Regions from separate parts of the Neobacillus niacini genome, predicted to be linked through region 4. Evidence: riboswitches for the same ligand, from Rfam matches in the RefSeq annotation. Region 4 holds a riboswitch; each other region holds the start of a gene.

Region 1 (7,808 bases), 2.1 Mb from region 4:
GGCTGGTTCTATACGTTGTTATCGATCCTCATTCTTACGATTGGATATGGCTTTTTCTTAAAATACCTAGGCGGCAATCTTGTATGGACGGATTCAGCCACAAATGTTTTATCGATTGCAGCACAAATTTTGATGTTGAAACGGTATACGGAACAATGGCTCTTATGGATTTCAGTCAATGTCTTATCGATCTTCTTATGGCTGGGTGCACTTATCTCTCAAGGTGGAAATGATGTCTCCATGTTAGTCATGTGGTCAGCATTTCTGGTCAATAGCATTTACGGCTATGTGAACTGGAGAAAGTTATCAATCAAACAAATTCAGGAGGCGGCTTAAATGACAATTGGGTTTATCGGAGGAAAATTCTTGCCCCTGCACCTTGGTCATGTTTATGCCATTGTTCACGCCTCAACGATAGTGGATGAACTGTATGTTGTTTTATCTCATAGCGAATTACGAGACAGAGAGCTTTGTAAGAATACAAAAATGAACTATATTCCAGCTCAAATCCGGTTACGCTGGCTTTCGCAATTAACCAAAGATATGCCGAATGTAAAAGTAATCAGTATTGAAGATGATCAAGATAACGACAATTACAATTGGGCAGAGGGAGCACAATTCATAAAAAGAGAAATTGGAAAGCCAATCGGTTACGTGTTTAGTTCAGAGCATGAATATAATGAGATGTTTAAAGAATTATATCCTAGTGCAAAGCATAAACTGATTGATCCCACGCGCTCACAAGTAAACATCTCAGCTACAACCATTCGTAACGAGGGTGTCTTTAAACATTGGGAGTTTATTCCTGATATTGTTCGGCCTTATTTTATAAAAAAGATTGTGTTAATTGGGACAGAAAGCTGTGGGAAATCAACCTTAACTCGAAACCTTGCCAAAATCTATAACACTACCTATGTCGAGGAATATGGGCGGTCTTTATGTGAAGAATTAGGCGGCTGCGACGGAATTATGGTGAAAGAAGATTATCAACGAATTGCTTATGGGCATAAGATGGAAGAATTTAAAGCAATTGAAAAAGCAAATAAGCTTGTGTTTATCGACACCGAAGCCATCGTAACTCAATTTTACTCCCATCTATATAATGAAGCAGATCAGCCGATCCTTGATGAAATCGCAAAACTACAAGATTATGATCTATGGCTTTTCCTGGAGCCCGATGTAAAATGGGTGGATGACGGCTTGCGTGTTCACGGTGATGAGAAAGTTAGGGACAAAAACAATCTGCACCTAAAGGATTTATTAAATAAGCATGATATTGACTATAAGATCTTGATGGGTGATTATGAGAGACGGCTTAAAGGTGCCATACAACATATTGAAAAATTGCTGCAGCAATAATTCTCCACTAAAACAAACTGTTGAAAAGCAGTTTGTTTTTTTACTATTTAAAAAGTATTGTAATTTTAAAACTTTTAAAATATAATAAATCTAGTTTTTATTATTGTTATGATGTTTATAATGTTTACGTTTCATACATATCGTTTACCTTATCCAGAGAGGCAGAGGGACTGGCCCGATGACGCCCGGCAACCGCTATATTTATATAGTATGGTGCCAAATCCTACAGAACGAGTTCGTTCTGAAAGATAAGGAAGAGTATCGTCATAAACCCTCTTCCTATCTTTCGGAAGAGGTTTTTTTTATGGGCCGAAACAGCAAAACACGAACATTAAAATAAAATATTTAAAAAATGTTCGATTTTGTATTGCTATATTTAAACTTTTTTAGTAAATTAGTAGACAAATAGTAATAAAAACGAAATATTACACAGGGGGAACATCATGAGAAAACTACTTTCACTTATCGTACTAGCTTTAGTCCTGCTTGTAGCAGGATGTGGGGCACAAGAATCATCTGGGAAAGATACTTCGTCAAACAAAGAGGATAAGAAGAAAATCGCACTTGTTCTGCCTGAGAAAATTGGGGTTAACCCATTCTTCCAGCAAATGGATGAAGGTGCAAAAAAAGCAGCAGAAGAATTTGGAGTGGAATTGAACACAATCGAATCTACTGATCATTCAGCAATCGAAGAAAACCTTCGCGTAGCTGTGGCAGAAGGATACGATTTAATCATTACTTCATCATTTGAATCTGAGGATGCATTGAAAAAGGTAGCAACAGAAAATCCGGATCGTCAATTTGCGATTATTGATACCGTTGTAGACCTTCCAAATGTTCAAAGTGTAAATTTCAGAGAGCACGAAGCGGCATTCCTACTTGGAGCTGCAGCAGGTCTTTCTACCAAAACCGACAAAGTGGGTATGGTAGTAGCAATGGATATTCCACTTATGAAAAAATGGTCAGTTGCGTTTGAACAAGGGTTGAAGGAAACCAATCCAGACGCGGAGTTCTTAGTAAACTACGTTGGAGGATTTACAGATCCTGCGAAGGCAAAAGAATTAGCTTTATTACAAGCTTCTAAAGGAGCAGACTTCGTGGCAGGGGCTGCTGCAGTCGGTGATCTAGGAGTATTTGAAGCAGCAAAAGAAAAGGGATTTTTTACATCAGGTCAAGACGTTGACCGTACTGAGGTAGATCCTGAGCACGTAGTTCTGTCACAGCTTAAAGGAACAGATGCTGCTGCCTATGAAACGATAAAAGCATTTGCAAATGGCAATTTTAAATCTGGTGTGGTCGAGTATGGCTTGAAGGAAAAGGGCGTTGGCTTAACATATGTAACACATGAAAGCAAAACTCCGCTTAACAGCTTTGTTGGACAAGAAGTGATTGACCAAGTAAAAGCACTTCACGAAGAAATTGTATCTGGAAAAAGAGAAATCAAAAATCCACTGAGCAATTAATCTGAAAAAAGTAAACCGACTGCACAATGATGTAGTCGGTTTCGATTTTTAAAGGGGGGCAAACCATGACCTATGTGTTAGAAATGAAGGAAATGACCAAAAAGTACGGTGAGTTTCTTGCGAATGACAAGATTTCAATACATTTGAAAAAAGGAGAGGTTTTGGCCATTGTCGGCGAAAATGGTGCCGGAAAAACGACCCTAATGCGGATGCTTTATGGACTTGAACAGCCGACCAGCGGGGAAATCATACTTAATGGTAAGAACGTCAAATTTTCGGGACCGCTCGAGGCGATTGAAAATGGAATTGGTATGGTCCATCAGCACTTCATGTTATTCTCTGATTTTACTGTAACAGAAAACATTGTTATTGGTCATGAACCGAAACGGAATGGTTTCTTTAATAGAAAAGCTGCGGCCGAAAAAGTAAAGGAACTAAGCAATCAGTATAAAATCAATGTGAATCCATTGAAAAAAGCTGGGGACTGCTCGATAGGGGAGCAGCAGCGGATTGAAATATTAAAAGTGTTATATCAGGGTGCGGATATTATTATCCTCGACGAACCTACAGCGGTGTTGACGCCTCTTGAGGTTGAGGAACTTTTAAAAACCATTGAATTTTTAGCACTTCAGGGCAAGAGTATTATTCTTATTACCCATAAGCTTCCAGAGGTAATGAAGGTAGCGGACCAAATTACCGTGCTAAGAAATGGCCGGGTGACAGGAAATGTGTTAAAACAACATACAGATGTTGAACAGTTAGCTACCTTGATGGTTGGACGTGAGCTCCAAAAGCTTACCGAGCGAGTCCAATTGGACGGTGAACCTCTTCTAGTAGTCGACAACCTCACCATTGGCGGGAAAGAGGAGAAACCCATTTTGGATGATCTTTCTTTAACCGTACACCGTGGAGAAATTGTCGGAATTGCAGGGGTTTCAGGGAATGGTCAGTCCGAACTAATCCAGGCGATTACAGGTTTAAGAAAAATCGATAATGGCAGTATTCGCTTAGGGGAGACAATCTTGGATGGCACATCTGTAGCAAATCGAAGAAGTGCGGGTCTTGCCCATATTCCTGAAGACCGTTACCTATGGGGAGCGGCGAAGGAAGCGACTGTCGAAGAAACAGGTTTAATGGGGTATTATCGAAAGAAAACCTTCAATCATTCTTCCTTCATTCGACTAAATGGATTCCGCGAGCTTCTTAAAGGATGGATTGACCGTTTTGAAATTAAAACACCTTCCTTAGATGAAAAATCCGGAAACCTATCAGGCGGAAATTTGCAAAAATTAATTGTCGCCCGTGAACTTGGATTTGAAACAGATTTCCTCATTGCTGCAGAACCAACACGTGGTGTAGATATCGGCGCTATGGAATATATTCATGAAGCGATCATAGAGAAACGAAATAATGGAGACGGAGTCCTTCTCGTCTCATCCGAGTTAACGGAAATACTGACGTTATCAGACAGAATTGCTGTTATGTATGAAGGGAAAATTGTGGACATCCTTAATCGAAAAGAAGCGACGGAAGAGAGATTAAGCGTACTTATGGCAGGAGGAAACGAGAATGAATCGCAAGCGAAAACTACAACAACTGCTTAAATCGTTGGTACAGCCTCTTACGGCCGTGTTAATCGGACTCCTGACAGGTGCCGTTGCGATTAGTTTAGTAGGGGCTTCTGTTTTGGAAACCTATAAAGTCATGTGGGACGGGGCATTTGGTAACTTTTACTTTGTTACTGCTACATTTGCGCGCGCCACTCCTATCATTTTGATCGGTTTAGGGCTGGCCATCGCCTTTCGTGCTGGTGTATTCAATATGGGGGCAGAAGGTCAAATGGTGTTAGGTGCTGTCAGTGCTGCACTTGCTGCTTTATATGTTCCTGGATCTGGAATCATTAAAATACTAGCTGCATTGGCGGCTGGATTCTTAGGAGGGGGCTTATGGTCGCTTCTTGCGGGATGGATGGAAACGAGATTTAAAGTTCAATTATTGATTTCTACCTTACTGTTAAACTATGTAGCGGTATTATTTGCCGGTTATTTAGTTTCGCACCCGTTTCAAGACAAAAGTGGCTCGGCTGCTTTAGCGCAGACGCCGATGATTGACCAGGTGGCATGGCTGCCTAAGCTATTCCCAGGTATGAGTGTTCATATGGGATTTGTGATCGCCATTGTTTTAGCGATTATTCTATTTATTATACTTCGATTCACCTCAGCGGGATATGAAGTAAGAATGCTTGGCTATAACCCATTTTTTGCTGAGTATGGCGGGATTAACAAGATAAAGGTGCTGTTGTACAGCATGTTCTTTAGCGGCGGGATTGCTGGACTAGCAGGGACTGTAGAAGTTCTTGGTTCACAATATCGTTATGTGGAAGGTTCCCTGACCGTACCAGGTTATGCTTGGACTGGACTGATGGCAGCCCTTTTGGCAAACTCGAATCCTCTTGGTACAGCGGTTGCTGCGATTCTGCTTGCTGCACTCCAAACAGGGGCAATGGGAATGGAACGGAATACAGAGGTTCCGCTTGAAATTGCCAGCGTGATTCAGGGTGTGCTTATTCTTTTTGTAACAGCTAAAATCACCATGAATTGGTGGAAAGTAAAGAAGAAAGGTCGTGACATCCATGGAGCTGCTTGATCTCACCTTTTTTACATCGGCGATTCGAATGATCAGTCCTATTCTATTGGCAGCTTTAGGAGGGGCAATATGTGCTCGCGTTGGAATTTTTAATGTTGGGCTTGAGGGTTTAATTTTAGCTGGTGCTTTTTCTGCTATTGTTGGAAATTACTTTAGCGGGAGTGTGCTCGTAGCCGTTTTAACTGGGGCACTGGGTTCCGTACTAGTTTCCTTGTTATTCGGTTTGGCGGCCATTCGATTAAAAGCAAACCCAATTGTAGCAGGTATTGCGATCAACTTTTTAGTTCTCGGCTTGACTACGTTTGGACTTCGAGCCATTTTTGATGTAAAAGGCGCCTTTTATGATAAAAACATGGAAGGTCTTCCGAAATTGGATATTCCGGTAATTGAAGGGATTCCTGTTGTCGGGAAACTTCTTTCTGGACATTCACCACTGGTATATATCGCCTTTTTAGCGGCAATAGTGTTGTACATTTTCTTTTACCGTACCGTTACGGGCTTCAGAGTCCTTGCAGTGGGCAAAAATGAAGCAGCAGCCAGAAGCCTTGGCTTAAAGGTTACACTTTTACAATATGGTGCCATTGTTGCGTGTGGAATCCTTTGCGGTTTGGCAGGAGCCCAGCTCTCACTTGGACAAGTAACAATGTTTACAGAGGGCATGACGGCAGGTAGGGGATTCATCGCACTTGTGGCAATGATGTTAGGTCAATCCCATCCAATTGGTATCGTTGGATCTAGTCTTTTATTTGGACTGATGGATGCACTGAGCATCAGACTTCAAGGTTTTTCAATGCCAACCCAATTCACAGCGATGCTGCCATATATTATCACCATCTTCGCGATGTTCTTCCTAAAAGACCGCGGGGCAGATTCACAGCTTTCAGGGCAGCAAAGCTCTAGGTAAGGACGAGGAGGATATTTATATGAATAAAGCAGAAAGAATTAAAAAAACAAGAGTTCCGGCAGTCGACCCCAAGCTGGCAAAGCGTCTGCCGCCTGGCCAGGCATTAACAGAACGTTTCCCGATTCTTCATGAAGGGGATGTCCCGGAGTATGATATGGAAAAATGGGATTTAAAGGTATTCGGTGAAGGGGTCGAAGAGGTCGTACTTTCTTATGATCAAATCAAAGAAATGCCACAGACGGATATTAAGGTTGACATCCACTGTGTAACCCGATGGTCTCGCTTTGACAATCGGTTTACTGGTGTCAAATTCAGTGATTTTCTTAAGGAAATTGGTGTCACTGCTAAAAGTAAGTATGTAATGCTTCATGCTGATCAAGATTATACAGCTAATATTGCTTTGGAGGATTTGCTTAAAGAGGACGTTATCTTGGCACACTCCTTTGAAGGAGAACCATTATCAGCTAAGCATGGATGGCCGCTAAGGCTGGTGGTACCACATCTTTATTTTTGGAAAAGTGTAAAATGGATCCGCGGAATTGAGTTTATTGATGAAAACCAGCCAGGGTTCTGGGAGCAAAACGGTTTTCACATCAATGGTGATCCGTTTAAAGAGGAAAGATTCTCAGGTGAAGACCTGCCAATACCAGAGGATGAATGGGAGAGAAAAGACTTTGACTAAACAATTGCCAAATCTAAAAGTAACATCAGATATCCTGCCAGAACGAGTTTTGGTATGCGGAGATCCTGGTCGTGCGAAAATTATTTCAGAGTTATTGGATAATCCTGTCCTACTTGCTCAAAATCGTGAGTACCACACATACAGCGGAGGCTGGAATGGGAAACAGGTGGCTGTAGTGAGCCATGGTGTTGGAGCACCTGGTGCAGCTGTTTGTTTTGAAGAACTGATTATGGGCGGCGTACAGTCCATCATTCGAGTAGGAACAGCTGGTTCTTATCAAAAAGAGGTTACACCGGGAAGTTTGGTGGTCAGCACCGCTGCGGTGAGCTGTGATGGATTAACGAAACAAATTGTTCCTCCTGGATTCCCAGCCGTTGCAGATCGTAAAGTTATTGAGGCATTAATGAATGCGGCAGATTTGACTGGGGGAGACATCCCTGTAAATGAGGGGATTACCCTCACACTTGATGCCTTTTATTCAGGAGTCCTCGAATTTCCACATCAGCTTTATAAAAAAGCGGGTGTTGTAGCAGTCGACATGGAAAACTCCGCTTTATTTGTTATTGCTGCTTTAAAAGGGGTAAAAGCTGGGGCGATTATGGCGATTGACGGCTATGCGGATTCCGAGCTTCGAGATGAATACAATCCACACAATGACTTGGTCACGAACGCGGTGGAAGCTGAGATGAAAATAGCTTTAGATGCAATTGTATCGTTATAAGTGTTAACGGAAACGCGGGATGGGTAAAACCAT
Region 2 (7,808 bases), 2.8 Mb from region 4:
ATTCCGCAATGCTTATTAGATCCAGGTGACACAATGCTTGTTCCTGATCCTGGTTATCCAGATTACTTATCTGGGGTAGCTTTAGCAAAAGCAGAAATGGTAATGATGCCGTTACGGGAAGCTAATAATTTCCTGCCTGACTATAATGATTTATCTTCAGAGGCGATTGAAAGAGCTAAATTAATGTTCCTTAATTACCCGAACAATCCAACAGGAGCTGCAGCCACGAAGGAATTTTTTGAGGAAACGGTCAAACTTGCAAGCCTTAATGATATTTGTGTGGTACACGATTTTGCATATGGGGCAATAGGGTTTGATGGAGTAAAGCCATTGAGCTTTTTACAAATTGATGGAGCAAAAGAAGTTGGGATTGAAATATATACTCTTTCGAAAACCTACAATATGGCGGGGTGGCGTGTCGGATTCGCTGTAGGCAATAGCAGTGTTATTTCAGCCATTGAGCTTTTACAAGACCACCTATATTGCAGCATATTTGGCGGCATTCAGGAAGCTGCAAGAGAAGCGTTAACCGGTTCGCAGGAGTGTGTTCGAGAACTGAATCATCTCTATGAGCGCAGAAGAAATGTCTTAATAGACGGACTTCGTTCTCTCGGCTGGAATGTGACAGCGCCGAAGGGGTCATTTTTTGCTTGGTTAAAGGTTCCTGACGGACTTACATCAACTGAATTTGCCGATCTCTTACTGGAACAAGCACATATTGCTGTGGCACCTGGGATTGCATTTGGTGAATTAGGCGAAGGTTATGTCCGGGTTGGTTTGCTCACAAGTGAGGAGCGTTTAGGTGAAGCGGTTAGAAGAATTAGTGAGTTAGAAATATTCAAAAAATAGATTGACAAAAAATGTGATTCTTGGGATAATGCAAAATATAGTTTATCAACGTGATAACAATAAATAATACGATCGTTTTCTTATCGAGAGCAGGCGGAGGGAAAAGCCCTATGAAGCCCGGCAACCGACTTAACATTTATGTTAGGCACGGTGCTAAATCTTGCAGCACAAGCTGAAAGATGAGAAGATGTTAGTTTGCGATGCTAACCTCTTCTTTTTTGGAAGAGGTTTTTTATGTTTTTTTGAGAAAGGAAGAGTAAAATTGACTGAATTAATAGCTACCTACCTAGTTCATGGTGAAAAAAATCTAGAAAAAAAAGCTGAGGAAATTGCTTTAGGTTTGACTGTCGGTTCATGGACGAACTTACCTGAACTAGAACAGAGTCAATTACGCAAGCACAAGGGCAAAGTAGTATCGACTGAGGGAATAAATGAGGAACAGTCGATAATCCGTATAGCATATCCAACGATTAATTTCTCTAATGATATTCCTGCTATTCTGACTACCGTTTTTGGAAAACTTTCATTAGACGGAAAAATAAAATTAATAGATTTACAGTTTGACAATGAATTAAAAAGTAAATTTCCTGGACCCAGATTTGGGATTGAAGGGTTACGAGAAAAACTTGGGGTTTTTAACCGCCCCCTATTAATGAGCATCTTTAAAGGAGTTCTTGGGAAGGATATTCGTTTCCTAACAGAGCAATTAAGGCAGCAGGCTCTTGGTGGTGTTGATTTCGTAAAGGATGACGAAATTCTTTTTGAAAATGAGCTGACTCCGTTTGAAAAAAGAATTTCAGAAGGCAAAAAAGTGTTACAGGAAGTATTTGAACAAACCGGACATCGCACTTTGTATGCGGTAAATCTAACAGGAAGAACATCACAATTGAAGGACAAAGCACGGAAAGCAAAAGAGCTTGGTGCAGACTTGTTACTTTTTAATGTTTTTGCCTATGGATTGGACGTTCTGCAGGAGTTACGCGAGGATGATCAAATTGCATTGCCATTAATGGCTCATCCTGCTGTAAGCGGGGCGTTAACATCATCTTCCCAGTATGGCCTCTCTCATTCTTTATTACTAGGTAAGCTGCTTAGACTTGCTGGTGCTGATTTGTCGCTATTTCCATCACCATATGGAACAGTGGCATTAGAGAAATCCTCTGCTATTTCTATTGCAGAAGAATTAATCAAAGCGGACACTATAAAGCGGTCGTTTCCTGTCCCTTCAGCAGGCATACATCCAGGTTTAGTGCCACTCTTGATTCGGGACTTTGGGATTGAATCTGTTATTAACGCTGGAGGCGGCGTTCATGGTCATCCAAATGGTGCCCGCGGCGGCGGACTTGCATTCCGCCAAGCAATTGAAGTAAATCTTCAGGGGAAAACACTAGCCGAAGGTGCCCATCTTTACCCAGAGCTTAAGAGTGCATTGCAGTTATGGGGAAATCAAGAGGTGTCAGTATAGATGAAGCCTGTTATCTACTGTGATTTTGATGGGACAATTACCGAGAGTGATAACATCATAGCAATCATGAAAAAATTTGCACCACCTAATTGGGAGCAAATTAAAGACCAAATTTTATCACAAGAGATTTCCATTAGTGAAGGTGTAGGTAAATTATTTGCAGAATTACCAAGCAGCAAAAAAGAAGAAATTACAAAGTTTGCCATCGAAAACGCCAGGATACGAGAAGGGTTTTCTGAATTTGTGGAGTTTGCAAGAAAAGAGAATATCCCTTTGTATATTGTCAGCGGTGGAATTGATTTCTTTGTTTATCCAATTCTTGAAAAATACGGTCCGTTTGAAGGGATTTATTGTAACCACAGCGATTTTTCAGGGGAAAATATAAAAATCCTATGGCCGTATACCTGTGATTCTTTATGTGAAAATGAATGCGGGTGCTGCAAGCCTAGTATTATCCGTAAGCTAAATAAAGATGGAGATATCTATAAGATTGTAATCGGTGATTCCGTAACCGATCTTGAAGCGGCTAAACAAGCAAATTTCGTGCTGGCAAGAGATCTACTGGAGAAAAAATGTTCTGAATGGGGTTTAAATTATAAAGGGTTTACTACCTTTTATGATTGTATAGAAGAAATTAAAGATCAGATTGAGGTGAAGAGGACATCATGTTAAAAGAAAAATGGCTGGAATTAGCAGATATAAAGGATGAACTAGCTGAGCGCGATTGGTTTATGGGAACAAGCGGCAACCTTGCTATTAAGGTAAGTGATAATCCTCTGCAATTTCTGGTTACCGCGAGTGGTAAGGATAAACGCAAACGTACAGAAGAGGACTTTTTGTTAGTAGATGAATTTGGGTATGCAGTTGAAGAAACTCACTTAAAGCCTTCTGCAGAAACGCTGCTTCACGTCGAAATTTATCGTAAAACCAAAGCAGGCTGTAGTCTCCATGTTCACACCATAGATAATAATGTAATATCAGAGGTTTATGGTAATCAGGGTGAGGTGACGTTTAAGGGGCAGGAGCTGATTAAGGCTTTCAACAAATGGGAAGAGGACGCAGTGCTGACGATTCCAATTATTAAAAACTATGCTCATATCCCAACGCTTGCACATGCATTTTCTGAGCATATTAAAGAAGATTCGGGTGCTGTATTAATCCGTAATCATGGTATCACTGTATGGGGAAGAGATGCATTTGAGGCAAAAAAAATTCTTGAGGCTTCTGAGTTTTTATTTAAATACCAATTACGCTTACTAGAACATAAGCCATACCAGTTATTTAAAGTTGTATAAATTAATAGGGGAGAGTTGATCAGATAATGGCATATATTACATTTCAAAATAGAGAAGACAAAATTCAAAATCAAGAAGAGGTAGCAAGTTTCCTAGCAACACAAGATGTAATTTATGAAAATTGGGATATTACAAAACTTCCAGCTACGCTTGTTGAAAAGTATCTTTTAAGTGATGAAGAAAAAAATGAAATCCTAAATGTTTTTTCAACTGAAATCTCAGATATTTCTGCTAGAAGAGGATATAAAGCGCAGGATATCATTTCATTGTCTGATAATACTCCAAATTTAGATACCTTGCTAACAAACTTCAAAAATGAGCACCACCATACGGATGATGAAGTTCGTTTTATCGTAAGTGGTCATGGAGTGTTTGTAATCCAAGGAAAAGACGGTGAGTTTTTCGAAGTTCATCTTAATCCAGGAGATTTAATTTCAGTTCCAGAAAACACAAGACATTATTTTACACTAGAAGAAGATCGAAAAGTAGTCGCTATTCGTATTTTTGTTACTACAGAGGGCTGGGTGCCAATATACGAAAATGAAGAAATTCATCAATAATTTATGTTAACTGGCTGCTAAAAAGCCAGTTTTTTTTTGTGTTTTAGTAAATGTATTTACTAAAAAATTACCGAAATCAGATGGAAAATTGTCGTAAAAACAAAGAACAGCATGTGAAATTTGTCGAATAATGCAATAAAATGCTTGTTTTGTCTACTTTTGCGAAAGTATTTACTTTTTACTAAAATCTTGTCATAATTCATCAAGTAATCAATTTTTTAACAGTTTAGTGTAAAAGAGTAAGGAGTAGGTGGAGAGATTGTACATGGATAGTTATAACCCTTCTGAGATGCTTAACGCAATAAAAGTCAAACGAGCAATGATGATAAATTGTGCAAATAAAAAAGGATTCACAAGTGAAGAAACAATAAAATACAGCCAAGAATTAGATGTATTAATAAATGAATATCAGAGAGCAGCCCAGCAATTTCCGCGGCCAAATGAAGAAGTGAAATTCGCATTTAATCAAATGGTAATGATATGGCCGAAAGTATTTGTATAGGATTAGCACTTAAAAAATATCTATTAAAAAAACCATAACTAAAAGACCAGTAATAAATGCATAAGTAGAAACTCGTTCATTACCATCTCCGTGGCTTTCTGGAATTAACTCTTTATAAATAATAAACAGCATCGCTCCTGCCGCAAAAGAAAGACCATAGGGGACAAGCCCTTGGACAAACGAGGTTAAATAAAATCCTATAAAAGATGTGACAATTTCAATTGCCCCCGTTAGAGTAGCCAGTAAAAAGGCCTTGAGTTTGCTTATTTTTTGATTAATTAAAAACAGTGCAACAAGAAGGCCTTCTGGTGCATTCTGAAACCCAATTGCCAAAGCGATTAAATTCCCCGTATCTTCTGTTTGCGAAGCATAGCTGACACCGACCGACAAACCTTCTGGAATATTATGCAGTGTAATCGCTGCAATAATTAACAAAGCCTTTTCATCAAATTGGATTCCATACCGATTATGTTCAAGATCAATATGCGGAATTTTTTTTTCGAGAGTTGTTAATGATAATACCCCAAAGAATACACCGAGAGATAGTGAAATAAAACCCCCAAGCTTCAAGGCTTCAGGAATAAGCCCAATTGTTGAGGCAGCCATCATAATCCCTGCGCTAAAAGCCAAGAGCATATCCATCCAGCGGTGTGTAAGAGATTGATTTATAAACAGAATAAAAAGGGCACCCGCTCCAGTTGATAAAGCAGAAAGAACGCTTCCTACAAACACTTCCATCATGCAAGCCTCAAACCTTTCATTCATTAAAAATTTTGCAATATGAATTAAACTACATATTTAGACAGAAACTGTGATTTTTATCATTGTCTATATCTGAATATTTCTTATAGTTAAATTAGTACTATTCTTATTACTATTTCCACACCATGAGGTTCTGCTAATCTTATACTCCTAGATTTTACTTCAATCCCTAAATTTATCAATTTAGAAAAAAGAATCTATCATTGTTTGGTACTATGCTTGTGTTGCGATACATATATCGTAATATGGCATTTTTTATAACCAAGGAAGGCAAACGCTTTCAAACAAACATAGCAATTATGGGGAGGGAAAGTACTACATGCACATTGTCGTATGTGTAAAACAAGTACCAGATACTAAAATCATTAAAATCAATCCCAAAACAAACACACTCGACCGGAGAAGCGCACCAGCCATTTTGAATCCTTATGATGCTCATGCTGTGCAAGAAGCTGTAAGCATTCGTGAAAAGACCGGCGGTACGATTTCAGTTTTGTCCATGGGACCGCCGCAAGCGACAGCAATAATTAAAAAGAGTGTTGAGATAGGTGCTGACCGGGGGTATTTAATTACGGACCGTGCCTTTGCCGGGGCAGATACACTTGCAACCAGCTATGCCTTATTTAAAGCATTAGAAAAAATAAACAAGGAAATTCCTATTGATATGATTATTTGTGGAAAGCATGCTATTGATGGGGACACGGGTCAGGTTGGACCTGGAATTGCTAGGAGGTTAGATATACCACCTGTAACAAATGTAATTGAAGTTACTGAAGTCAACCAAGAAGAAAAAACCGTCTTAATCAAAAGAAAATTATCTAGCGGCTATGAGCTAATTCAGTCAGAAATGCCATGTCTTCTTACCGTTGAAAAAGAAATAAACCAGATTGAATACTCTCCAATGCCAAATATGATTAAGGCTGCAAGATATGAACCTATCATTTGGGCAGTTAGTGATCTTGAAAATGTTGACCGTGTACAGCTTGGGCTAAAAGGTTCACCAACAATTGTTGGAAAAATGTTTACACCTCCACGTCCTGAAGGCGGAAAGAGAATTGAAGGTTCCCCGGATGAGCAAGTTAAACAACTTATGGATATCTTGCTGGAGCAAAAAGACGTATTAACATTACAGTCATCTAAACAATAATAATCTTTTGGTGCAGGGAGGGGTTTACATGAATTTTGATGATTACCGTGGTGTTTGGATATTTATTGAACAAAATGGCGGTAAAATTGAAGGAGTTTCACTAGAGCTGCTGGGTGCAGGTCGAAAGCTTGCCGACAAGTTACAAGTTCCGTTAGCCGGTTTTTTACTTGGGAGCGGAATTAAATCATTGGCTAACCAAGTAATTGCCTATGGTGCAGATGAAGTATACCTGGTTGATCATCCGGTCTTGAAAGATTATCGGACTGAATCCTATATGAAGGGTGTTATGCAGCTTGTTCCGAAATACAAACCAGAAATTATTCTTTACGGTGCCACACCAAACGGAAAAGATTTAGCGAGTGCAGTGGCAACTGATTTGGTAACTGGTTTAACTGCAGATACCACCATGCTTGATGTTGATGTGGATAACCGTTTGCTGGAAGCTAGCCGTCCTGCATTTGGCGGTAATATTATGGCTACAATTCTCTGTAAAAAGCATCGACCGCAAATGGCGACTGTAAGACCTAAAGTAATGAAGGCCCTTGAGCCAGATACAGGAAGAACAGGTAAAATTATTGAGGAAAGTATTACCCTGAGAGAAGAAGAAATGCGCACAAAAGTCCTGCAAATTGTGAATGATGTAACAAAAAAGGCAAATTTAGCTGACGCACATGTTATTGTCTGTGGGGGAAAAGGAATGGGGGATGTCCAAAACTTCCAAATTCTTTATGAACTAGCTGATACGATTGGAGCAACGGTCGGCGGTACAAGGGATGTTGTTGAAGCAGGATGGTTACCGCATGAACTGCAAATTGGTCAAACTGGTGAAACCGTAACCCCAAAAATATACTTTGCGATTGCTTTATCCGGAGCAATCCAGCATGTAGTAGGCATGAAAAATTCAGACCTCATCATCGCTATTAATAAGGATCCAAATGCACCGATATTTGATGTTGCCACATACGGAATTGTAGGCGACGCATTGGAAATTGTCCCTAAATTAATACAGCAATTTAAACAGCTGAGAAATGAAAAAGGCGGTGAAATGAGCTATGCCAGAAAAATTTGATGTCATTGTTGTTGGGGCAGGACCTGCTGGTACTTCTTGTGCTCTAGTCTGTGCACAAAATGGCTTAAACGTGTTGCTTATTGAAAGGGGAGAATATCCAGGAAGCAAAAACGTAATGGGCGGTGTGTTGTATCGAAAGCAAATGGAAGAGTTAATTCC
Region 3 (7,808 bases), 2.3 Mb from region 4:
AATTAATAGCCATTGAACAAGGTCAATTTCCGACCTTATATGTCTCTCCTAAAGGAAAAGATGTCTTGCTGGGGAATACCAATGTTCATCGCAGAGAAACCGTTAAAGTCAGAGAAATTTCAAAAGATGATCCATTATTTGAAGCTTTACGCGAGGTAAGAAGAGCAATAGCCGAAGCTGAAAATGTGCCGCCTTTTGTAATATTTTCTGATGCTGCGCTTAAAGATATGTGTACCAAACTGCCAATGACAAATGAAGAATTCCTAACGGTAAGCGGTGTTGGGGAACATAAGTTAAAAAAATATGGACTTGATTTTATCCAAGCCATTCGCGCATTTTGCGAAGCAAACCCTGAGCGAAAGCCAGAGAGAATGATAGCCGCTGCTCCCAAAAAACCATCAAAAAAGTCAGTTGGAGATTCTCACTTAGAGACGTTTCAGTTGCACCAGCAAAACTTATCCATAGAAGAGATAGCAGAAAAAAGAGAGTTGGCACTAAGCACCGTTGAGAGCCATTTAATTCAATGTGCTCAACAAGGAATGGAAGTAGATTTCACTGTGCTTATCCCTGCAGAGTATATTCCGTTGCTTGAGGAAGCGGTTAAACAGGTTGGCAGAGACCGTTTAAAACCGCTTAAAGAACACTTACCAGAAGAAGTTAGTTATTTTATGATTAAGAGTTATTTATATTTTTTAAGTAAAAAGTAAATAGAATGAAATTATTTTTAGAATATTCGCAAATTACTTGTCGTCTGCCGTGTTAATTTGTTGATATTTCCCGGGAATTTGTCGATAAAGAAACAGCCGTATGAAAATCATACGGCTGTTATTGTTCTTTATACTCATCTAAAAAAGGCTTATTAACAAAATGATACATCCAGGCCATTAATATGCCTCCGCCAATCAAGTTACCAATGGTTACTGGTATTAGATTATGGAAAACCCCGCCCCAAGAGATTGTTCCCGGATGGTTTAGCACTAAAGCTATGGCAAATGTACACATATTGGCAATGCTATGTTCATATCCGGAAATAAAAAAGCAGAACACAAAAAGCATCATCGAAAACATCTTTGGCCCGTCGCCTTTTAGACCCATTGGAATAAAGAAAGCTAGACAAACGAGCCAATTACATAGAATTCCTCGAAAGAACAATTCCATTGTCGGAACCTGCATTTTCTTTTCCACAACACTCAACAAAAATCCATTAACGGATGATTCTTCATAAAGACCTGTTGTGAAAATTAATAGTGCGAATACTGCTGCTCCTAAAATATTTCCAATGTAGCTGCTAACCCAGAGCTGGGTTACTTCTAACCAAGCCATTTTTTTTCTGAGGGCTGCATAGGTATAATAAAAAGTATTACCAGTAAACAAATCTCCTCCCCCGTAAGCGATTAAAATTATCGCTGACCCAAAAGTGAGAGCAGCCATCGGGTAGGCAAAAGGAGAATGTTCCAAATAAAAGTAGTTTCCAGTCTTAAATGCAACAATTACACCAAAACCGATAAACATACTTGCAAGCATTGCTCTTAAAATATATCGTAACAGGCTTTGTCTAAAGATTTTTACCTTCTTTAAAGCCAGTTTTTCGACTTCGCTTAAGAGTGGCATTTCCATTTTGTGTATCACCATCCATAAATAACAAATTCTATCTTTTTAGTCTCAATCATATTACATTAAATTATGCATGTATAGAATAATAGATAAATTACTAACATAAGGTTTTTAAAAAAGCATTAAATTATCCATAAGAACCATCTATCAGCTATAATGAAGTGGTTTTTCTAATACTGATTTAAGGAGTTTACTATGTCTCAATTGAAAAAAATCACCCCTGAATATGATCCCTGGGAAGCTTATAATGATATAAAGCAATACGGAAAACCGGTGCTTACCAATATTGAATTCACGACAACTCACCTTTGTAATATGCGCTGTGAGCATTGTGCAGTAGGTTATACCCTTCAAACAAAAGACCCCGAAGCAATTCCACTGGATTTGCTATTAAATAGGTTAGATGAAATTCCAACCCTTCGGTCCCTTAGTATTACAGGCGGCGAGCCGATGCTTTCGCTGTCCTCTATAAAAAATTACGTAGTGCCAATCTTAAAATATGCTCATGAGCATGGTGTTCGGACGCAGATTAATTCCAATTTAACACTCGAATTAGCGCGTTATGAATTGATTATTCCTTATTTAGATGTTTTACATATCTCGCATAACTGGGGAACAGTGGATGATTTTGTTGAGGGTGGATTTGCCAGGATGGCAAACAAGCCTAATTACAAACAACGTGAAAAGTATTTTGCTAGAATGGTAGAAAACAGCAGGGAGTTAGTGAAGGCCGGTGTAATGGTATCTGCAGAAACCATGCTAAACAAACGTACCTTGCCGCATTTGGAGAAGATACACCGCCAAATTGTTGACGAAATGCTCTGTCAGCGTCATGAGGTTCACCCCATGTATCCGAGTGATTTTGCTAGTAATCTAGAGACGTTGTCACTGAATGAAATAAGGGAAGCTATTCATCATCTTTTAAATATTCGTGATGAAAACGTATGGATGCTTTTTGGGACACTGCCTTTTTATGCTTGCAGCCATAAGACAGAGGATTTAGAGCTTTTATCCAGACTTTATAAAAGCCGAAAGGTAACGGTCAGAAATGACCCTGATGGCAGGTCCCGTCTTAATGTTAACATCTTTAATGGTGATATAATCGTTACCGATTTTGGTGATACGCCGGCATTAGGGAATGTGCTAAATACCAAGCTCACCGACGCGTATGAAAACTGGCAATCCTCTGTCATCTCTAAGGAATTGAGTTGTCATTGTCCAGCTGTATCCTGTTTGGGTCCTAATATTTTAGTTAAAAATAGTTATTATCAGGATTTGGATTTTTCCATTCTCCAAAACAATATAAGCAAATAAAAAAAGCAGGAGCTCCTGCTTTTTTTATGCTGTATGTTTCACAAGGTTTGGGTGTTTATGCATTGAGATAGATAATATGATTCCGCTGATGATTAATAATGCACTCGTGCTGATAAATACAGCAGAAAATCCTAAATAACCTGAAATAAATCCGCCCAACATTGGACCAACGATATTTCCAAGGAACCTTAAACTAGTGTTATAACCTAGAACTTCACCCTGCATGGCGATGGGTGCCTCTTGTCGTATATACGCAATACGGACGGGAATAATTCCGCCAATCGCGATTCCAAGTATAAAACGAATGATTACTAATTGCCAATAATCGGTGACAATTGCTCCAGGAAGATAGATGATTCCAGATACAAAAAGCAGAATCACAAGAATCTTAATATATCCGTGTTTATCTGCAATTTTGCCCCAATTTCTTGACATTAGCAAATTACCTAACCCAGCGGCTGAAAAAGCTATACCTGAGTAAAAGGCTATATTTGTGTGCCCGTGGAGTTCTGTAACAAATAAAGATAAAATGGGCTGAATGCTAAAATGGGCAATCTGAACTAATGCAGAAATGAGTAAAACAGTTAATAATACTGGATTTCTAATTATATGTAATATTACTTCCTTGCTGCTATAATGTGATTTTGCACCCTTTTTCGGTTCAATTTTGTACTCCTTTGTTGCAAAAACCAGCAGACCCGAAACAAAAATAGCAATAGAAGTCCACTTAAAAGTCAAGGAGTATCCGAGTGAATCTGCTAATACGCCGCCAAGCATTGGCCCGAGAAGGGATCCTGTGATACTGCCTGTTTGTAATGTACCAAGTACCCTTCCTGCTATTTCCTTTGGGGTTTGGGTAGAAATAAAAGCTTGTGACATTGGAATAAAACCTGTAAAAAACCCCATCAACAGCCTTAAAAGGAAAAGCTGCCAAACGGTTTGCACATAGCCCATTAGAAATATCGAAAACGCCATTCCGATGCCTGAAATTATCAGAACTTTTTTTCTGCCGAAACGGTCGCCAATTTTCCCCCATATGGGAGAAAAAATAAAGGCGGATACAAATGTAACGGCAAAGGTTATTCCTGACCAGTGTTGAACGTATTTTTCAGAAAAGTCTCCGAAGGTCTCTATGTACAACGAAATAAAGGGCAGAACCATCGTCATACTGCCGGCAACAAAGAAGTTTGCGAACCACATGATTACAATATTCCGTTTGGCCATTTCTGAATTAGTCATGTCCGTCCACTTCTTTCTGAAAAATATTTCGCTTTCCTAAATATAATAATAGCGAATTTTTAAAATAATGACAGTAATATGGCCTGTTGTGTAACATCTATTACATGCAAAAGTAATATGGTATGGCTACAAACTAATTATTCTATTAAAAATATTTAGATAATACTATTGACAAATTGTTAATAGGAGATTAAATTTAGTTTAATACTTTAAACAAGTAAAATAATACGTTCTCTTATCAAGAGTGGCAGAGGGACTGGCCCGATGACGCCCAGCAACCGTTCCGTTGGAATTGGTGCTAAATCCTGCAGAACAAGTAATTGTTTTGAGAGATAAGAGAGGAGTAGTCCTTCTTTTTGTGATGAAACCTCTCTTTTCTGGAGAGGTTTTTTGTTTTATTACAGAAACCCTCCTAGGAGCAACGTTGGTAGGAATGCACGTAAAACAAAAAAGGGGAGCTTTTAACATGAAAAAGAATTTATTTAAGAGCACGTTTGTATCTGCGATTGCAGCCACACTATTGCTTACAGGCTGTGCTTCTGGGGGAGAAACAAAGCAGGCGACCGGAAATACAAAAATTGAGGGAGTTCCAGAAGTTTTCTCAAATGGTGAGCAGCCAAAAATTAAGGTAATTCGAAAAATCGGCGGGGACGATCATACAGCTCAATTCTTAGCTGGTGCTAAACAAGAGGGTGAAGCGCTTGGTTTCAAAGTAGATGTGTTTACTGCCAATGGAGATACAGCAAAATTTCATGACGCCATTAATCAAGCGTTAAATCAAAACTATGATGGATTTATTATTTCTCATGGTGATGATGATGCTACGATCAATGATGTTAAAAAAATCGTGGAAGCTGGAAAAAGTGTTGTGGCATTTGACTCTAATGCAAACCTAACAACGGTGGATGGAGTTACGCTAACATCACAGGATGATGAAGCACTTGCGACGCTGGCACTTGATCAATTAGTGAAAGAAACAAATGGTGAAGCGAATATTGCATATTTATGGGTGGATGGATTCCCGCCAATGGTTCGTAGAAATAAAGTTTACCAGGATGTATTGGAAAAGAACCCAGGAATCAAGGAAGTGGAGCGGTTTGGTGTGGCTTCTGCTGACACAAGCACTCAAACACAAAATGCAGTTGCGGCTATGTTGAACAAATATCCAAAAGGTAAACTGGATGCCATTTTTGCAACATGGGACGCTTTTGCGATCGGTGCTGCGCGTGCACTTAAAGAAGCTGGAAGAGAAGAAGTTAAGTTATATGGAATTGATGTCTCAAATGCGGATTTACAAGAAATCCAAAGAGATGGCAGTGCTTGGAAATATACAGCAGCGGTTGATCCAAAGTTAATCGGAGCTGTTAACATGAGATTATTAGCGAAGAAACTTGCAGGAGAAGAAACTCCACAAACGTTCGATCTTGAAGCATCATTAATCTCACAAGAAGATCTTCAAAAATCAAAAGAACCTGTTAATATGGTAAACCTGGCTGATATTATTCCGGGCTGGGGTCAATCTGCTGCCTTTGAAGAGGAATGGATGAAGAAGTTAAAAGAACATTATAAAAAATAACCTATTATGACGCCTGCCTATACGGTTGGCGTCTATTTTATTGATAAACAGAAAGTTTTTGATTAAACTTAGGAAATCATATTAAGAAAGAGTAATAGTGGTGAAGGATTGATGGAAAATGAAAAAACACGTACATATGAAATAATGGAAGTTTGTTTGCTTGCGGGGAAAATTATGCTCCAAAGCGGAGGGGAAACCTATCGAGTTGAGGATACGATGATGAGAATGGCCGCTGCTTTTGGAATTGAGAATTCGCACAGTTATGTAACACCGACAGGAATTATTTTTTCTGCAGAAGGTGCCGAGCCGACCAAAACGAAGTTGATTCGAATATTAACAAGATCAACTGACTTGAAAAAGGTGGCCATGGTAAATAGTATTTCACGGAGGATTAGTAGTGGAGAATTAGATCTAGAATCAGCTCTAACACTTCTAAAAGAGCTTGATTCATTAAATGTGACCTTTCCATTTATGGTTCAGGTTGCGGCAGCCTCGATTGCAAGCGGCTGTTTTATGATTATGTTTAGGGGTGAGTGGATCGATTTTATCCCAGCCATGTTAACTGGAGGAGTAGGGTATTTCGGTTTTTTATACTTTCACCGATATATACCAATAAAATTTTTCTCTGAATTTTTGGCCTCATTCATCATTGGCTTACTGTCGTTTTTTCTTGTGAAAATAGGGGCAGGACAGCAGTTAGATAAAATTATTATCGGGTCCGTCATGACGTTAGTTCCAGGACTTTTAGTCACGAATGCTGTAAGAGATTTAATGGCTGGGCATTTAGTGTCGGGATTATCTAAAGGTGCAGAAGCATTCTTAACTGCTTTTGCTATTGGATCAGGAATTGCGGTAGTATTATCTTTTTTGTAAATGGAGGCTTAATGTGGACATCATTGGACAATTAGTCACAAGCTTTATTGCCACAGCCGCTTTTGGCGTAATTTTTAATGCACCGAAGGAGACGTTAGTAAAATGCGGATTTGTTGGAATGGGTGGATGGATTATCTATTATATAGCGGAAAAGTATTCAGGTGATTCCGTTTTAGCTACACTTGGAGCCACTCTTTTTGTTGGGATTGTTAGTCAAGAGTTAGCTAAATTTTATAAAACGCCTGTTATAATTTTTAGTGTTGCAGGAATCATTCCTTTGGTTCCTGGCGGTTTGGCGTATGATACAATGAGGAATTTTGTCGAGGACGATTACTATCAAGCTTTGGCTTTAGGTGCAAAGGTAACGTTACTCTCAGGTTCAATCGCTTTTGGTCTTGTTTTTTCAGAAGTTATCAATCAGATAGTTCGTAGAATAAAAAGAGCAAATCTCTAAAAACACATAATTTTGATTAAAGCAGAGGGCAGCCTTTGCTTTTTTCGTTGTTGCCTAGAAGATTGTACCTTGTTGCCAGTGCTTAGGTGAAAGTTGGATTAGATTGCATATCCTTCCATATAAAGATGCAAACTAACCTATCTTATTCCATAATAGGTGGGTTCTCTTTATGCTTTTTTTTCGAAACTATCGTAATAAACAGAAACAGCAAAGTTCATTCAAAATGCAGAACAATGACCTCACCGAAAAAGTGATAAGTCCACTCTTATTCGAAAATATTGCAGAAATACAGAAGAGTTTTAGCGAGACTCCCGATTTAGTTGTAAAGAACTTTACCATAAAACAAACAAAGTGCTCAGCGGCTCTTGTTTATTTAAGCGGTCTCACCGATACAAAGACGGTTAATAATCATGTCTTGAGCCCGTTGTTATTCGAAGCGAATAAGGAGGAGGAAGACTTTGAAGTACAGGTATCGCTGGGGTTAGTAAAAGAGAAGAGTACTTGGCAGGAAATAGAAAATGCAATTTTACAAGGAAATAGTGTCTTATTTATTGATCAGCGGAATATAGCATTCATTTTTGATACACAGGGATGGCCGCAAAGAGGAATTGAGGATACGAACATTGAGTCTTCCTTAAGAGGTGAACATGTAGGGTTCACAGAAACAGGAATTAACAATATCGCGATGATTCGCAGGCATATTCCAAACCGAGAATTGAAAATGAAGGAAATGACTGT
Region 4 (7,808 bases):
TCCACAGTTAGAGCATCTCGAAAACCACGAATTTGATCGCACTGTAAAACTTTTAAAGCAAGCTGGTGATCTAGGGCTTTTAGCAGCAGATGTTCCTGAAGAGTATGACGGGCTAGGTCTAGATAAAGTAACCTCATCACTTGTAACGGAAAAAATGTCAAAGGCTGGCGGCTTTTCATTATCATATGGAGCGCATGTCGGTATCGGCTCATTGCCAATCGTTCTATTCGGTAACGAAGAGCAGAAGAAAAAATATTTACCAGCCCTTGCTTCAGGTGAAAAGATTGCAGCATACGCGTTAACGGAGCCAGGTTCAGGTTCAGACGCTCTTGGTGCTAGAACAACGGCAAAATTAAATGCAGAAGGTACCCATTATATTCTTAACGGTGAAAAGCAATGGATTACCAATGCTGGTTTTGCGGATGTATTTGTTGTCTATACAAAAATTGATGGTGAACACTTTACTGCATTTATTGTTGAAAGAGATTTCCCTGGCGTTTCTACAGGGGCGGAAGAAAAGAAAATGGGTATTAAGAGCTCCTCAACACGTACCCTTATTCTAGAAGATGTACCTGTTCCTGTTGAAAACCTATTAGGGGAATATGGAAAAGGGCATGTCATCGCGTTTAATATCTTAAACATCGGGCGCTATAAATTAGCTGTTGGAGGTGTCGGCGGTTCTAAAAATGCATTTGAGCTGGCTGTTAAATATGCAAATGGCCGTAAACAATTTAACACACCGATCTCCCAATTCAATTTGACCAAAGAAAAATTTGGTACGATGGCTTCTAAGATCTATGCTGCAGAAAGCTCTGTTTACCGTACTATTGGGCTTTATGAAGATAATCAAGGAAAGCTTACAACAGAAGAGCAGAAAGACATTAAATTAGTAGCAAATTCTATCGCTGAATATGCGATTGAATGCTCTGTTAATAAATTCTTCTGTAGTGAAGTTTTAGATTATGTTGTTGATGAAGGTGTCCAAATTCATGGCGGATATGGCTTCATGCAAGAGTATACCATCGAAAGAGCATACCGTGATTCACGTATTAATCGTATTTTCGAAGGTACAAATGAAATTAACCGTCTACTAGTGCCCGGCACCTATATTAAGAAGGCGTTTAAAGGAGAACTTCCATTATTCCAAAAAGCCATGACGCTTCAAGAAGAAATCATGATGTTAATGCCTGAAGAGCCGGGTGATGAGCCACTTGCACAAGAGAAACATTTAGTAAGCAATGCGAAGAAAATTGGCTTGCTGGCTGCTGGGTTAGCTGCTCAAAAATTTGGTAAGGCTCTAGAGAAAGAGCAAGAAATCTTATCTAATATTGCAGATATTGTTTCTAATGCTTATGCAATGGAATCTGCACTGTTAAGAACCGAAAAAGCAATAGCCAAGACTGGTCTTGAGAAAAATAAACAAAAGCTTCTTTATACACAAATTTTCTGCCAAGAAGCTTTCAATGAAATTGAGCAGCATGCGAAAGAAACATTAGTTGCAACTGAACAAGGAGATACCCTTCGCATGCTCGTATCAGCACTTCGTAAGTTAACTCGCCATACGCCAATCAATGTTATCGGTAAGAAACGTGAAGCAGCGGATGTTCTGATTGAAGCAGAACGCTATATCGTTTAATTGACCAGCTTTAGGCTCCCAGTGACTTTACGGGAGCCTAAAGTTTTTCTATATGATAGGCAGGATTTTTGCAGAATTAGTCGAAAATTTAAACTGAAGCGTTTTTACTTTTAATCCCGTTATGTTACTATCAAAGTGACGATATATGTCATGAATGTTTTAGAGGAGGGTGGACCGTTGTCGCTTACTTTTTATTGGTATCCAAAATGTGGGACATGTCGAAATGCAAAGAAATGGTTAGATGCACATCATTTATCTTACAAAGAAATACATATTGTTGAAACTCCACCATCTCGCGCTGAACTTCAGGATATCTACGAAAAGAGCAACCTTGAGTTAAAGAAGTTCTTTAATACAAGCGGGCAAAAGTATCGTGAACTGGGTATTAAGGATAAAATACCCACTGCTTCTGAAGATGAGCTGCTAGATCTGTTAGCCTCAGATGGGATGTTAATCAAAAGACCATTAGTAACGGATGGAGAAAAAGTGACTGTTGGCTTTAAAGAAGATGAGTATGAGAAAATGTGGCTGTAAACACAAAAAAAGTAATTAGGGTAGTACCAATCAATATCGATAAACGATATTAGAAAATAATGGAGGGATTTTTAATGACTACACCAAAGGAATTGCGTTATTCTGAAGAACATGAATGGGTAAAAGTTGAAGGAGAAACAGTTCGAGTGGGTATCACCCACTTTGCTCAATCTGAATTAGGAGACATTGTTTTCGTTGAACTTCCTGAAGTGGGCGACGAAGTAACTGCTGATGAGCCATTTGGCAGCGTGGAATCCGTTAAGACAGTTTCGGAATTATATGCACCGGTAAGCGGAAAGGTTGTTGCCGTTAACGAAGATTTAAGTGACAGCCCTGAATTTGTAAATGAATCTCCATATGAAAAGGCATGGATGATTGTCGTTGAGCCTTCTGATAGCAGTGAAATGGAAAAACTTATGACAGCAGAACAATATGAAGCGATGATTAAAGAAGACTAATTTTCGGAACACCTTGTTACGCAAGGTGTTTTTTTTATGGGAAAAATTCGCACCTTGTATATTCTAAAACCAGGAGATACTATAATAAACTTTAAATAAAGGAGCTCTTGGAATGACATTGAAACAGCAAAAGGTTGATGTGACAGATAGAGTAGTTGGAAAAATGAAAAACGGTGAAATGGAATTATTTCTTGATAACACGTCCATCGGTAAAATACAGTTACCAGGGGATATGACTTTTCAGTTAGATCAACAATTTCAAGTAGAACAGCGAAAAATTTACCAAAATGTAACCGTTACGGAACAGCCGGACGCAAAATATACAGATTGTGATGATGGTGGATGGTGTTAAGCATAATCCTAAGCAAACACCTATTATCAAATAAACAATCATGGTATAGTTAATATATTCACACGTAATTAAATTTGTTGAATATGTTAACATCAAACAAATAATTCTCTTTCGTATAGGTGATGAATGATGAATGACACGTATGGTGATAAAGTTCTGATTGTTGAAGGAAAATCAGATAAGAAAAAGGTAAAGAGTATCCTGAAGGAACCGATGGAGATTGTCTGTACCAATGGAACAATCAGTATGACAAAATTGGATGAGTTAATTGATACACTCGAGGATAAAGAGGTTTATATCCTAGTGGACGCGGATGATGCAGGCGAAAAGCTTCGCAAGCAATTAAAAAGGGAATTCCCACAAGCTGAACATATTTATATAGACAGAATGTACCGTGAAGTAGCAACTGCACCAGTGTACCATCTTGCCACAGTCCTTTTAGGTGCAAATATCGATGTTCATTCTGAATTTTTAGAAATGGGTTAAAAAATGAACGATTGGAACCTAGATGAAATATCATCATTCTTAAATAGTCATTCATCTGGACTTATATACTTCTATACGCCTTTATGCGGTACTTGTCAGGTAGCGTCGAGAATGCTTCAAGTTATTGAAAATATGGTTGATGTAAAAATAGGGAAAATGAATCTGAACTTTTATCCGCAGCTGGCAGATAAGTTTCAAATTGAAAGTGTTCCCTGTCTGCTTTTTATTAAGAATGGAGAATTGGTTGAAATGATTTATGCATTCAACTCGGTTCCTTTCCTATATGAGAAAATTAAACAGTTGTTACTATAAAACAGATGCTGACGCGTCTGTTTTTTTAATTGTCATTTAAAGTAGAAATTTGTCGATGAGATTGTAAAGGAATCCGAGCCTGTTTACTTGAATATATAACAGAATGGAGTGTTAATCGGAGTGATGAAAAATGGAGGAAATGATACAGATTTTCATTTCTGCTATCAAGAAACGCGGTCACGTTCTCAAGTTAATAGAAAAATTAGATGGGCTAAAAATAAAGTTGGTATGTGATGGTCAAGAAAACTTCCTCGTTTTTCATGAGGGAGAGGTTACTTTATTCATTGATTATAACAGTAGGGCTGTTACATACGAAATCAGCGGTCAACGTGAGTCCATTTATGGCCTGCTTGAAGGAAAAGAGAAATTAAGAATTCTTATTAACAACGGACAGCTAAAAGTTAGAGCTCCATTTCGTACCATTTTACTTCTCGAATCAATCTTTTATTTAACCAAACCAGAGGAGCGCTATAAAAAATTTATTTCATAAAAATGAAGGAGTGTTAGTATGGGGGAAAATCAAAAGAATTATCGTTTCGAAACATTGAGTGTTCATGGAGGGTTAGCTCCAGATCCAGTAACAGGTGCACGAGCTGTACCTATTTACCAAAATAATGCCTATCAATTTAAAAATACTGAACATGCTGCAAATCTTTTTGCGTTGAAAGAGAGCGGATATATTTATACTCGGATCCACAACCCGACTACAACGGTTTTTGAAGAAAGAGTTGCCTTACTTGAAGGTGGAGTTGGCGCCCTAGCAGTTGCAAGCGGAATGGCTGCCATTACCTTGGCAATTTTAAATATTGCTGAAGCAGGAGATGAAATTGTTTCAGCTTCTAATTTATATGGTGGAACCTACAACCTATTTGCCGTTACTCTTCCGAAATATGGAATAAAGGTAAAGTTTGTAGATCCCGAAGATCCAGAAAATTTCCGTGCGGCTATCACGGATAAAACAAAAGCTGTGTTTGGCGAGACGATTGGTAATCCGTCTTTAAGAATTCTTGATATTGAAAAAGTAGCTGAAATTGCCCATGAAGCAGGAGTTCCATTAATTATTGATAACACTTTTGCTACGCCTTACCTTTGCAGACCGATAGAATATGGTGCTGATATTGTTATTCATTCTGCAACAAAATGGCTTTTGGGTAATGGAACAACAACAGGCGGAATTATTGTTGATGGAGGTAGGTTTGACTGGAATTCTCCGAAATTCCCCGGTTTTACTACTCCTGACCCAAGTTATCATGACTTCGTATATGCGGAAGCACTTGGTGCTGCAGCGTATATCGTTAAAGCACGCGTACAGTTATTACGTGACCTTGGACCTGCATTAAGCCCGCAAAATGCATTTCAATTCACCTTGGGTCTTGAAACACTTCACGTACGGATGAAAGAACATATTGCCAATACGAAAGAAGTTGTTGAATATTTAGTTAATCATCCCGCGGTAGAATGGGTATCATATCCAGGGCACAATTCTCATCCAGATCAAGATTTGGCAAATAAGTATCTGCCAAAAGGCGCAGGTTCTATGATTGTATTTGGAATAAAAGGTGGAAGAGAAGCAGGAGCAAAATTAATTGACTCTATTACACTATTTGCGCACGTAGCGAATGTAGGTGATGCAAAGAGCTTAATTATCCATCCAGCTAGCACCACTCATCAACAGTTGGATGCAGAAGGACTAAAGGCTGCAGGAGTTTCTGAGGACTTAATTCGACTCTCTATAGGCATTGAAAATGTAGAGGACCTAATTGAAGACCTGGAAGCAGCGATTGAGAAGGCTACGGGTGTTGCTTCTTTAAAGGCAAAAGCTTAATAAGTATTATCGAAATTTGTAGAAAATTCCGTTGACACCTTTTTTTATCCATGTTAAGATAATTTTTGTACTAAAATGATTGCTTTAATACATGAACGTATTAATTAAATACTGAATGATATACTCTTATCAAGAGAGGTGGAGGGATGTGCCCGATGAAGCCCGGCAACCGTCAATTTATTGAAATGGTGCCAATTCACACAAAGCGAATGCTTTGGAAGATGGGAGAAAGGTCTTTTATTTATAATGCCTTTCTGCCTATTGCAGAAAGGCTTTTTAATTTTTCTAATATAAGAATGTTTTTCTAAAAACAGTCAAACCCTATACTGAAGCGTTTTGCAATTATTATTTTATTGGATAAGAAGTAGGTGATGAAATGATTTCTATAAAAGATGTCCGAAAAGTTTTTCCTTCTAAACAGGGACAGTTAAAAGCTGTTGATGATGTAAATTTAGACGTTAAAGAGGGAGAAATTTTTGGAGTGATCGGATATAGTGGCGCTGGAAAAAGTACCTTAATCCGAATGCTGAATGGACTAGAGCTGCCGACAGAAGGATCTGTTACCGTTGCTGGCCGTGTTATTTCAAAAATCAAGGGCAGTGAACTTCGAAAAGCACGTCAAGAAATAAGTATGATATTTCAGCATTTTAATTTGCTTTGGTCAAGAACAGTTAGCGAGAATATCGCATTTCCTTTGGAAATAGCAGGTGTAGGCGGATCAGAAAGACAAAAAAGAGTAAAAGAGTTGATTCATTTAGTGGGTCTTGAAGGCCGAGAAAATGCTTACCCCTCCCAGCTAAGCGGAGGTCAAAAACAGCGTGTGGGAATTGCACGGGCACTGGCCAACAATCCAAAAGTACTTCTTTGCGATGAAGCAACTTCCGCCCTAGATCCTCAAACCACGGACTCTATATTGGATTTATTGGTAGATATCAATAAGAGGCTTGGATTAACAATTGTGTTGATTACTCATGAAATGCATGTCATTCGTAAAATATGTCATCGGGTCGCAGTTATGGAAAGTGGTAGAATTGTTGAGCTTGGACAGGTGTTAGAGGTATTTAAAAACCCTCAACAGCAGATTACGAAACGGTTTGTTCAACAAGTTACCGAGCCTGAAGAAACAAAAGAAACAGCTGAACATTTGTTAGAACGCTATCAATCAGGTAAAGTTGTTCAATTATCCTTTATTGGCGATTCAGTCGAGCAACCGTTAATCACGAATTTAATCCGTCAAAATAATGTTACAGTCAATATTTTGCAGGGGAAAATTTCGCAAACGCAAAGTGGTTCATATGGGACTCTCTTTATCCACCTTGATGGCAGTGAACAAGAGGTTAGCAAGGCAGTGGATTACATTCGCTCCCAGCAAGTCGGCGTGGAGGTGATTAGTAATGGCTAACTTTACAGAAATGGTAAAGTGGACTCAATTATTAGAAGCCACTCGTGAAACCCTTTATATGACTACTATCTCAGTCCTTATTACATTTATTTTAGGATTAGTACTAGGTCTGCTGTTATTTCTAACGGATAAAGGTAATTTGTGGGAAAACAGAGGTATAAATGTTCTTATTGCTGGATTTGTAAATATTTTTAGATCCATACCGTTCATTATCTTAATAGTATTATTAATTCCTTTTACTAAATTATTGGTTGGAACCATGCTGGGTGCAAATGCGGCGCTTCCTGCCTTAATTATTGGAGCAGCACCTTTTTACGCTAGAATGGTGGAAATTGCTCTTAGAGAAATCGATAAAGGTGTTATTGAAGCCTCACAATCAATGGGAGCAACACATAGCCAGATTATTTTTAAAGTATTAATTCCAGAATCTTTGCCTGCCTTAATATCAGGGCTAACCGTTACTGCTATTTCGTTAGTAAGTTTCACCGCAATGGCTGGGGTAATTGGAGCAGGGGGACTTGGTCATTTTGCCTACCTAGAAGGTTTTCAGCGCAATAGACCGCTCGTTACGTTAGTTGCAACAATTGCCATTTTAATTTTGGTTTTTATCATCCAATTTATTGGGGATTATTTTACAAAAAAAACAGATAAACGATAACAGGAGGAGTTAGATTATGAAAAAAGCATTTGGTTTAATTATCATTGCGTTAGTAGCACTTGCACTAACAGCTTGCGGTGGTGCTAAAGACGATACTGCTGATAAAGCAGGAGAAGATGGAAACAAAAAATTAGTTGTGGGTGCA

What was found. Region 4 has a riboswitch for S-adenosylmethionine ahead of ACN6MT_RS09915 (methionine ABC transporter ATP-binding protein). Riboswitches for the same ligand answer to the same signal wherever they lie in the genome.
Region 1: linked by a shared signal. The riboswitch ahead of ACN6MT_RS20735 (BMP family lipoprotein) and the one ahead of ACN6MT_RS09915 (methionine ABC transporter ATP-binding protein) in region 4 are both predicted to bind S-adenosylmethionine.
Region 2: linked by a shared signal. The riboswitch ahead of mtnW (2,3-diketo-5-methylthiopentyl-1-phosphate enolase) and the one ahead of ACN6MT_RS09915 (methionine ABC transporter ATP-binding protein) in region 4 are both predicted to bind S-adenosylmethionine.
Region 3: linked by a shared signal. The riboswitch ahead of ACN6MT_RS28655 (sugar ABC transporter substrate-binding protein) and the one ahead of ACN6MT_RS09915 (methionine ABC transporter ATP-binding protein) in region 4 are both predicted to bind S-adenosylmethionine.

Annotation. Positions count from the first base shown of each region.
Region 1 is NZ_CP183883.1:4,195,644-4,203,451, reverse strand. It holds gene pnuC (nicotinamide riboside transporter PnuC) at 1-336, shown strand, start outside; gene nadR (multifunctional transcriptional regulator/nicotinamide-nucleotide adenylyltransferase/ribosylnicotinamide kinase NadR) at 337-1,359, shown strand; SAM riboswitch class I at 1,506-1,614, shown strand; gene ACN6MT_RS20735 (BMP family lipoprotein) at 1,803-2,822, shown strand; gene ACN6MT_RS20730 (ABC transporter ATP-binding protein) at 2,888-4,426, shown strand; gene ACN6MT_RS20725 (ABC transporter permease) at 4,392-5,468, shown strand; gene ACN6MT_RS20720 (ABC transporter permease) at 5,455-6,372, shown strand; gene ACN6MT_RS20715 (sulfite oxidase-like oxidoreductase) at 6,392-7,054, shown strand; gene ACN6MT_RS20710 (nucleoside phosphorylase) at 7,026-7,775, shown strand.
Region 2 is NZ_CP183883.1:5,285,765-5,293,572, reverse strand. It holds gene ACN6MT_RS25930 (pyridoxal phosphate-dependent aminotransferase) at 1-849, shown strand, start outside; SAM riboswitch class I at 927-1,035, shown strand; gene mtnW (2,3-diketo-5-methylthiopentyl-1-phosphate enolase) at 1,112-2,314, shown strand; gene ACN6MT_RS25920 (2-hydroxy-3-keto-5-methylthiopentenyl-1-phosphate phosphatase) at 2,315-2,986, shown strand; gene ACN6MT_RS25915 (methylthioribulose 1-phosphate dehydratase) at 2,980-3,609, shown strand; gene ACN6MT_RS25910 (1,2-dihydroxy-3-keto-5-methylthiopentene dioxygenase) at 3,636-4,169, shown strand; gene ACN6MT_RS25905 (aspartyl-phosphate phosphatase Spo0E family protein) at 4,435-4,671, shown strand; gene ACN6MT_RS25900 (ZIP family metal transporter) at 4,681-5,412, opposite strand; gene ACN6MT_RS25895 (electron transfer flavoprotein subunit beta/FixA family protein) at 5,753-6,580, shown strand; gene ACN6MT_RS25890 (electron transfer flavoprotein subunit alpha/FixB family protein) at 6,609-7,649, shown strand; gene ACN6MT_RS25885 (FAD-dependent oxidoreductase) at 7,633-7,808, shown strand, end outside.
Region 3 is NZ_CP183883.1:5,833,924-5,841,731, reverse strand. It holds gene recQ (DNA helicase RecQ) at 1-707, shown strand, start outside; gene ACN6MT_RS28670 (formate/nitrite transporter family protein) at 826-1,617, opposite strand; gene yfkAB (radical SAM/CxCxxxxC motif protein YfkAB) at 1,810-2,928, shown strand; gene ACN6MT_RS28660 (MFS transporter) at 2,953-4,167, opposite strand; SAM riboswitch class I at 4,400-4,506, shown strand; gene ACN6MT_RS28655 (sugar ABC transporter substrate-binding protein) at 4,634-5,743, shown strand; gene ACN6MT_RS28650 (threonine/serine exporter family protein) at 5,855-6,616, shown strand; gene ACN6MT_RS28645 (threonine/serine exporter family protein) at 6,630-7,070, shown strand; gene ACN6MT_RS28640 (spore germination protein) at 7,240-7,808, shown strand, end outside.
Region 4 is NZ_CP183883.1:2,111,640-2,119,447, forward strand. It holds gene ACN6MT_RS09875 (acyl-CoA dehydrogenase family protein) at 1-1,636, shown strand, start outside; gene ACN6MT_RS09880 (arsenate reductase family protein) at 1,814-2,170, shown strand; gene gcvH (glycine cleavage system protein GcvH) at 2,245-2,628, shown strand; gene ACN6MT_RS09890 (YusG family protein) at 2,741-2,980, shown strand; gene ACN6MT_RS09895 (toprim domain-containing protein) at 3,110-3,466, shown strand; gene ACN6MT_RS09900 (thioredoxin family protein) at 3,470-3,778, shown strand; gene ACN6MT_RS09905 (hypothetical protein) at 3,909-4,268, shown strand; gene ACN6MT_RS09910 (O-acetylhomoserine aminocarboxypropyltransferase/cysteine synthase family protein) at 4,287-5,603, shown strand; SAM riboswitch class I at 5,727-5,831, shown strand; gene ACN6MT_RS09915 (methionine ABC transporter ATP-binding protein) at 5,980-7,005, shown strand; gene ACN6MT_RS09920 (methionine ABC transporter permease) at 6,998-7,663, shown strand; gene ACN6MT_RS09925 (MetQ/NlpA family ABC transporter substrate-binding protein) at 7,680-7,808, shown strand, end outside.